DNA from 2 places in the Pseudomonas chaetocerotis genome. Region 1 is predicted to be linked to the other one. Evidence: riboswitches for the same ligand, from Rfam matches in the RefSeq annotation. Region 1 holds a riboswitch; the other holds the start of a gene.

Region 1 (4,508 bases):
AGCCCTCGGCGATGCACTCCTCGACCACTACCTGCAGGTCCGGCATTGCAAGGCGGATGTCCTGCACCATCTGCACGAAGCCGGCGCTGTCAAGTGGTCGGCCAATGAATGAGCTTTTATAGAGAAAGTCGCGGCTGTGCAGTTGTTCAGCCAGCGCCAGGCGTCCCTTGTTCCAGGTCAGGTCGATGTGCTGGCACACCACCTTCTTGCGATCATCCAATGACATGCTGCCCTCCTGACTGCAGGCCTGAACCAGTGATGTGGCACTTTAGCATCAGGCAGGAGGGGGCTGGGATTGGCCGAAGTGCCGGTCTGTTGACGTCGGCGATTCGTCAGGTCAGGCCGCTCAGCTTCAACGCCTGGTAGCCGGCATAGATTGCCAGAGCGGCGAAGGCGCACGCGGCCAGGCGGCGGATCAGGGTCAGCGGCAGGCGCTCGGCCGCGAAATTGCCCGCCAGTACCACCGGCACGTTGGCGATCAACATGCCCAGGGTGGTGCCGACCACCACCAGGATGAAGTGCGGGTACTGCGCGGCCAGCATCACGGTCGCGACCTGCGTCTTGTCGCCCATCTCGGCGAGGAAGAAGGCGATCAGGGTGGTGAGGAATGGACCGTATTTCTTCAGGCCGGATTCTTCGTCGTCGTCGAGTTTGTCCGGTACCAGGGTCCAGGCCGCTACGGCGACGAAACTGGCAGCAAGAATCCAGCTCAGGGTGGCCGGGGAAAAGAAACCAGCGACCCAGTTACCCACGGCGCCAGCAGCGAAGTGGTTGGCCAGGGTGGCGACGACTATGCCCCAGATGATCGGCCAGGGTTTGCGAAAACGGGCGGCCAGTAGCAGGGCGAGTAGCTGGGTCTTGTCGCCGATTTCGGCGAGGGCAACGATCAGGGTGGGGACGAACAGCGATTCCAGCATCAGGTTTCCTACAGGGGGCGGGTCAACACGGCTTATGACACGAACGACCTTCCCGCCCCGGGTATAGGTTGTGCGTGTCATAGGTCTTGTCAAACCGCAGGCCTCTTTGTGAAGGCCTTGGGTCGTATACGCCATGCTCTGCGGAGCAAGTGTGTTGACGTATACCGGGCGAGCAGGGCGCTCGCGGGAGACTACTCCCCTAGGACGGGCGCAATTGTGCCCAAGCGCCGCGTTGGGAGCAACCTCAATTCACTGTCTGGCGCTGTAGATGCGAAATCCATCGGTGTCTGCCAGGGTGCGGCAGGGGCCGAGATGACGCTCAATCAGGGGGGGATACTTGAGGAAGCTGTTGGCCACCAGGCGCAGCTCGCCACCTTTTACCAAGTGGCGAGCCGCCTGGCTCAGCAGGTTCTCGCTGGCCTGGTAGTCGGTATGCACGCCCTGATGGAACGGCGGGTTGCTGATGATGGCGCTGAGTCCCTCGGGCGCCGATTCGATGCCCGTGCCGGCGATCAGGTTGGCTGACAGGCCATTGCGCGCGAGGGTCAGCCGGCTGCTTTCCAGGGCGAAGGCGTCGACATCCAGCAGGCTCAGCTCGTTGTCTGGGTAACGTCGTTTGAGCGCGGCGCCGAGCACGCCAGCGCCGCAGCCGAAATCGAGCATGTGGCCGCTCGGTAGGTCATCCAGGTGTTCGAGCAGCAGCGCGCTGCCGCGATCCAGGCGGCCATGGGCGAATACACCGGGCAGGGTAACGATCTCCAGTGCATCGTCGGCCAACTGCAATGGATAGCTCTGCGCCAGAGCGTGCAGGTCCGGTACTGCTGGCGCCTGTACCACCTCGACGCACCAGAGTTGGCAATGTCTCGCGCTGTCGAGCTTGCGCGGCTTGCCATAGGCGGCCAGCTGTTTCGCCGCGCGTTCGATACCGCCACGTTTTTCACCGACCAGGTACAGCGCTTTGCCTGCCAGGCGTGAGGCCAGTGCTTGCAGCAGGTAGTCAGTCAGCTCGCGTGACTTGGGCAGGAACAGCACAGCGGCGCGGTAGTCGCCTTCCGGCATGCGTGTATCAAAGTGGCTGCGACCGGCAAAGCGCGCAGCGAGCAGTGTCTGATCGCCCGCATGCCAGTTCCAGCCATGTGCCTGCGGCAGGGCGCCAAGCAGGTCGTCAGCCGGCAGACCTGCCAGCAACAGCTCGTCACTGAACAGCTCGGCCTGACGCAGGAGAACTTCGCTTCGCGGGTCCATGGTGCTTCCTGAAATCTGTGATGCGGAAAAGTAAGAGGGGCGGGAGCGATCTAGGCTCGCGAAATCTGGGCACCGCTGTTAAAGCGCAGCGCTGGCCCGTCGCTCCCTGAAAAAGCTGCGCAGCTTACCCGACGACTCGCAGCGGCGCACCGGCGAAGAAACCAGCGGCGTTTTCCACGACCTGGCCGACGATGCGCTGGCGCGCTTCCTGGCTGCCCCAGGCGCTGTGCGGGGTGACGATCAGGCGGGGAATATCGGCAGCCAGCAGCGGGTTGCCGTCCTTCGGCGGCTCCTGCAGCAGCACGTCGGTCGCCGCGCCGCCCAGATGGCCACGGCGCAGGGCATCGGCCAACGCCTGTTCATCGACCAGACCGCCGCGTGCGGTATTGATCAGGAAGGCGCGCGGCTTCATCAGTGCCAGCTCCTCGGCGCCGATCATGTTGCGCGTCTGTTCATTGAGCGGGCAGTGCAGGGTCAGGGCATCGACCTGGGGCAGCAGTTCGTGCAGCGGCAGGCGATCGGCGCGCGCCGGGCGGCCGGGCAGTTGGCCAAGCAGCACGCGCATGCCGAAGGCTTCGGCCAGACGGGCGACGGCGCCGCCCAGTTCGCCATGGCCGAGCATGCCCAGCGTCTTGCCTTCGAGTTCGACGATGGGGTGATCGAGCAGGCAGAACTGGCTGGCCTGCTGCCAACGACCTGCGGCGATGTCGCGCTGGTAATCGGGCAGGCGCGTGGCCAGGGCCAGCAGCAGCATCAAGGTGTGTTGTGCCACGGACGGGGTGCCATAGCCCTGGCAGTTGCAGACGGTCACGCCATGGGCACTGGCGGCTTTCAGGTCTATGTTGTTGGTGCCGGTAGCGGTTACCAGAACCAGTTTCAGGTCAGGGCAGGCGGCGAAGGTGGTGGCGTCCAGCGGTACCTTGTTGCTGATGGCGACCTGGGCACCTTGCAGGCGTTCGGCGACCTGATCCGGACGCGTGTGCGCGTGCAGGGTCAGCTCGGCGAACGCCTGATGCAGCGGTTGCATGTCGAGGTCGCCAAGGTCGAGGGAGGCATGGTCGAGGAAGACGGCGCGTGGACTGTTGCTCATCAGCTGTACCTTTTCGCAGGAGGGTCGCAAGAGTAGATTGGCGAGCCTACCAGACCTTCAGCGTCGATGCGGAGCCACCATGTACTGGACTGAATTTCTCACCGTTGCCCTGATTCATCTGCTGGCGGTGGCCAGCCCCGGGCCTGATTTCGCCATCGTCGTGCGCGAGAGCGTCGGCTACGGTCGACGCGCTGGGTTGTTCACCGCTTTTGGTGTGGGTACCGGAATTCTGGTCCACGTGACTTATTCGTTGCTGGGTATCGGCCTGATCGTGTCGCAGTCCATCGTGCTGTTCAACGCGCTGAAGTGGCTGGCGGCTGCTTATCTGCTGTATATCGGCATCAAGGCGCTGCGTGCGCGTCCTGCCGACCCGGCCAGTGCCGAGCTGAATCTGGCAGCAGGCGAGCGCAGCGGGCGTGGTGCTTTCGTCACGGGGTTCATCACCAATGGCCTGAATCCCAAGGCGACTCTGTTCTTCCTGTCGCTGTTCACCGTGGTGATCAATCCGCATACCCCAGTGGCGGTTCAGGCCGGCTATGGACTCTATCTGGCCTTGGCCACGGCTTTCTGGTTCTGCCTGGTGGCCTGGCTGTTCAGCCAGCCACGCGTGCGCGCCGGTTTCGCCCGTATGGGGCATTGGTTCGATCGGCTGATGGGCGCAGTGTTGGTGGGTATCGGTGTGAAGCTGGCGCTGAGCGAGATGCGCTGAACGAAAGAGCCCCGCAATTGCGGGGCTCTTTCGTGATGGGCTGGCTTACAGCAGTTCGATGGCGACTGCAGTGGCTTCGCCGCCACCGATGCACAGCGAGGCGACCCCGCGTTTGCCGCCTTTCTTCTGCAGGGCGTTGATCAGGGTGAGGATGATTCGCGAGCCGGTGGAGCCGACCGGATGACCCTGGGCGCAAGCACCGCCGAAGACGTTGACATTGGCGTGGTCCAGGCCGTGCTCGCGCATGGCCAGCATGGTCACCATGGCGAAGGCTTCGTTGATCTCGAACAGGTCGATCTCGTCCTTGTTCCAGCCGGTCTTCTTCAACAGGTTGCTCATGGCGCCGATGGGCGCCAGGGTGAACTCGCTCGGGTCCTGACTCTGGGTGGCATGAGCAACCACTTTGGCCAGTGGCTTGAGGCCGCGCTTGGCGGCTTCATCAGCTGTCATCAATAGCAGTGCGCTGGCGCCGTCGGAAATAGAACTGGCGTTAGCGGCGGTGATGGTGCCGTCTTTCTTGAAGGCAGGTTTGAGCGCAGGAATCTTG
Region 2 (4,508 bases), on a different contig from region 1:
TCGTCGGACTGCTCGCGCATTTCACCCATCTGCATCAATGAAAAGATTCCAAGCAACACGACCAGCAAAGCGACAACCCCAAACCCCAGCGCCGCCCGTGGGGCGATAGAAAGATTACGCAGCGACATGTTTGCAACTCCTGTTACGCGCAAAAATCGGAGAACCCCCAGCCATACCTGGCAGAGAATCGAGTGAGATGGCGCTAATCCCTGATCGCATATCGGCCATGTGCTCGTGCACTTTATGAGAAAAAAGAAAATAGGCTACCGGTGCATTGCCGTGACGAATGCCAGCACGGCATGCCGGCACCATTGCCCATCGCGCCACTGCGCCTGCCAGCTGGTAGTACGCTACACGTCCTGACACCGCCTAAACCCTCCCTCAAAACGAGGACTACAGAGTGGCTCAAGCGTGTAACGTGCTACATCCTTATCGCGGTGGTCTGGTGGCCTGGCTGTCGAGCGTCCGCGACTGCAACCGCCCAGAAGTCGTCGACTAAGTCCTGAATGCCCCCTTGGTAGTAGGTGATGTCGCGACACTGCGCCGCGGGGGATCGCTGCCATCCACCCGCCACTCACGGCCCAGGCGCCAGGCATCATCGTGGCGCCTCTTGCCCTGGTGCGGGCTGAGAATCGCCAGGTTCTGCCCGTCAAACAGCGCCAGGCGTTGGTAGTTTCCGAACGGCGCACGGCCAGTATCGACGAACTGGATGCGGAGGTGCTCGACATGCCGATGCCGCCCACTACTGTCCAGAGCGCCAAGCTCGATACCGTGATGAGCATCAACTTCGGTCCTGGTGGCACCAATGCCCCTGGCCCTCAAGCGTTGGCCCCGGGCAGGTGATCTGATCCGCCAGGCTTTATGCATGCTGACGGCGCCTGTAGGCATCATTGCCGTTGATGCAGGAAAGAAAGCGACTTCGCTGCTACACTGCGTGTCCTGTCATTGGGGAGTAGCTATTCCCGGCACTGCGCCGGGGGGTTCACGTCAACAAACTTGAGGCGCATGCCTCATGGCGTGTACAGCCTCTGCATCCGTGTAGAGCGCCAGGCGAGACCTTTGGCCACACTGCGCTTGCCTGCCGGGCGAGCCGCGGTGTTGTGCCAAATGGTTCATTCGCTCGCCCGGCCGGATTCTGTTCAATGCTCCTCACACTTTTCATATTTTTCTTCTCGGCCGCGACCATCTACGTGGCATGCGAGTACTTCGTCAATGGCATCGAATGGGTTGGTAGGCGCCTGAATCTCGGTGCGACAGCCGTAGGCTCGGTACTGGCCGCATTCGGCACAGCCCTGCCGGAAAGCGCGGTCACCTTGATGGCCGTGGTTTTTGGCACTACGGCAGAACAAAAGGACATCGGTGTAGGCGCCGCCATGGGTGGCCCGCTGGTTCTTGCAACGCTCGGATACGCCGTTGTCGGCCTGGCGTTGCTGTTCAATCACCGTCGTCTGGCTCGGGACACCTACGCCGTACACGTCGATTACGCACGCTTGAGCCGCGACCAGATGGCGTTTCTCGCGGTATTCGCGCTGAAGGTCGCACTGGGGCTTGTGGCCTTCGTGATCAAGCCCTGGCTGGGTGTCGTCTTTCTCGTGGTCTATGCGCTCTACGTCTGGCGTGAGATTCACCAGAGTGATACGGCCTTCGAAGAGGAAACCATCGAGGCCCTGCGAATTCGCCCCAATCTTGCCGAGCCTTCCCTGTTCTGGGCCTTGCTGCAAGTCATGCTGGCAATGGCTGTGATCGGCGTTGCCTCACATACCTTCGTGAGTCAACTTGAAGTGCTCGGCAGCGCGCTGAACTGGCCTCCTCACCTCGTAGCGCTGCTACTGAGTCCGGTGGCAACCGAGCTGCCGGAGGTGATGAACGCGCTGATCTGGGTACGCCAGGGCAAGGAGCGTCTCGCGCTGGCGAACATTTCCGGTGCCATGATGATTCAAGCCACGCTGCCCAGTGCGCTGGGCATTTTCTTTACCCCTTGGTTGTTCGACAGCACCTTGCTGGCTTCCGGCATCATCACGATGCTGGCCATTGCCTGGCTATGCCTGCTGTTTCGACGTGGCGCCGTGGATAGCCGTACCCTTGCCGCAACCGGCGCCCTGTATGGCCTGTTCGTGCTTCTGATTGCCTGCTGGTTGATCTGACCAACGGCAGCGGTGCCTCTGAGCTGTATGCGATTTGGATGCATCGCTGAGGCATTCGCTCAGCGCCTGCGACTTGCTCCAACCCCGTTCGCTCACGTGATACAACGCGGTGGTTGCTCACGGTGCGCACCCCCAACTGCTGCAAGTGCGACACGAGCAGCGCGCGGGCGCCAGTCACGCAAGACCAAGAATAGCGTCAGCCAGGAGAGTACCGCCGACGCCGGCAACGCCCGGGACGATCCGTTGCCGGCACGTACCCAACAGCGGCGTGAGCGGTGAAGAACACCACCAGCACGCTGACTGCAACGACGCCGACCAGCATGCGCGGGTAACCGCGACCGCGCCACAGCCAAACCGGGCACAGCAACAGTTACAGCTTCATGGGATGGCGGCGTAGACCCGGCATCTCAGGTCATAGACCATGCCGACGCCGCACTGGCCGAACAGGGTCACATTGACGTCCTCCAGCTGACGGAGCAGGAGCACGCACATGTCAGTTGGAAGATCGCCAGCCGGGCCAACAGAATAACCGAAGGTAATGAAGTTGCGCGTAACCGAGCCGAGGCATCGTATGATCCTTGTAGGATGAACGAGCCGAAGTCTGCGCCGTGGGCCGTTCGTCAAAGCCGTTTGAAGACTTCGTCAACCCCGGGACTATTCGCCGATGCGCATTCTGGTCATCGAAGACAACCGAGACATCCTCGCCAACGTGCTCGACTACCTGCAGCTCAAGGGCTTCAGCGTCGACTGCGCGCAGGACGGCCTGAGTGGACTACACCTGGCCAGCAGCGGCCATTACGACCTGATCGTGCTGGACATCATGCTGCCCGGCATCGATGGCTACCAGGTGTGCAAGCGCCTGCGCGAGGACGGCCGCAACGAGGTGCCGATCCTCATGCTTACCGCCCGAGATGCGCTGGACGACCGCCTGCAGGGCCTCAACGCCGGCGCCGACGACTACCTGATCAAACCGTTCGCGCTGTCCGAGTTGGTGGCGCGGATCGAGGCGATCCTGCGCCGCAGCCGTGGCAGCCGCAAACGCCAACTGCAGGTCGCCGACCTCAGCTACGACCTCGACACCTTGCACGTCAGCCGCGCCGGTCAGCCGCTCAAGCTCAACCCTCTGGGCCTAAAGCTGCTGGCGATCCTCATGCAGCGCAGCCCGGCCGTGGTGCGGCGCGAGGCGTTGGAGGAATCCCTGTGGGGTGACGACTGCCCGGACAGCGACAGCCTGCGCAGCCACATCCACCAACTGCGCCAGGTGCTCGACAAGCCTTTCCCCACTGCCCTGCTGCACACCATTCATGGTGTAGGTTATCGCCTGGCGGAGAGAGCCGATGCTGTCTAAGCAGCCGTTCGAGCGACGTATTCTGATCGCCTTCTTGCTGATGACCACGGTGGTCAGCGGTCTGTTTTCGCTGAGCATCGTTGGAGTCGTGCATTTCATTGAAGAGCACTTGGTTTCAATGCAAATGGAGCGCGAGTTAAGCGGTGTCCTCTTACAAGATATGAAAACGGGTTCTGCTCCCAGGCTCGATAGTAGTACGCGATTCTTTTCTTCTCAGTTCCCGGAGTACGCAATACCAGATGAGTATCAACACCTTCCTGAGGGCTTCAATGAAATCGTGAGCGGGGATGACGCTTTCTATGTATTTGTAGAAGAGAGCAACGGCCATACTCATGTGCTGGTGCAAGAGCAGGATGAATTCGAAGCCCGCGAGAACGCGCTGTTCAACGTGGTGCTGGCAGGTTTTCTACTCACCGTGATCGCCGCCTGGGGCCTGGGCTTGATGATGGCACGCAAGGTCATGGCGCCGATCAGCCGCCTGGCCCAGCAGGTGCGTCATCGTGACCAGCTGCACCCACTGGCGCCCCCCATGGCGCCGGATTACCTCGACGATGAGATCGGCCAGCTGGCCTCAGCCTTCGATAGCACACTGGGCCAGGTGCGTCAGTCCCTGGAGCGCGAGCGGCTGTTCACCAGCGATGTCAGCCACGAGCTGCGCACACCTCTGATGGTCATCGCCACCTCCTGCGAGCTGCTCGCCGAAGCGCCCCTGGAACCACGCGAGAAGGAGCAGGTGGCGCGCATCGCCCGCGCCAGTGAGGAAATGCGCGAGCTGGTGCAGACCTTCCTGCAGTTGGCGCGGGACAAAAGCAACGAGGCGGCCTTCAGCGGCGACCGCACGCTCGCCAGCATCGCCCACGAGCAAGCAAACCGCTGGGGCGCCTTGATGAGGGCAAAGGGGCTGGACTTTCAATTGACCGAGGAAGGCCAGGACGACGGCCGTTACAACGCCACCTTTCTCGGCACGGTGATGGCCAACCTGTTGCGCAATGCCCTGCATTACACCGAACGCGGCA

The links. A riboswitch is a leader RNA that binds a small molecule or an ion and turns the genes downstream of it on or off. The one in region 1 is predicted to bind manganese.
Region 2: linked by a shared signal. The riboswitch ahead of H3221_RS20860 (sodium:calcium antiporter) and the one ahead of H3221_RS06755 (TMEM165/GDT1 family protein) in region 1 are both predicted to bind manganese.

What each region holds. Positions count from the first base shown of each region.
Region 1 is NZ_JACFYX020000003.1:110,756-115,263, reverse strand. Features, by position in the region: gene H3221_RS06760 (ketosteroid isomerase-related protein) at 1-226, opposite strand, end outside; gene H3221_RS06755 (TMEM165/GDT1 family protein) at 333-914, opposite strand; yybP-ykoY riboswitch at 1,009-1,129, opposite strand; gene H3221_RS06750 (class I SAM-dependent methyltransferase) at 1,167-2,162, opposite strand; gene H3221_RS06745 (2-hydroxyacid dehydrogenase) at 2,287-3,252, opposite strand; gene H3221_RS06740 (LysE family translocator) at 3,332-3,961, shown strand; gene H3221_RS06735 (thiolase family protein) at 4,007-4,508, opposite strand, start outside.
Region 2 is NZ_JACFYX020000013.1:67,093-71,600, forward strand. Features, by position in the region: gene H3221_RS26015 (methyl-accepting chemotaxis protein) at 1-128, opposite strand, end outside; partial or broken gene H3221_RS25955 (LTA synthase family protein) at 512-693, opposite strand; yybP-ykoY riboswitch at 936-1,092, shown strand; gene H3221_RS20860 (sodium:calcium antiporter) at 1,143-2,144, shown strand; gene H3221_RS20865 (response regulator transcription factor) at 2,809-3,492, shown strand; gene H3221_RS20870 (sensor histidine kinase) at 3,482-4,508, shown strand, end outside.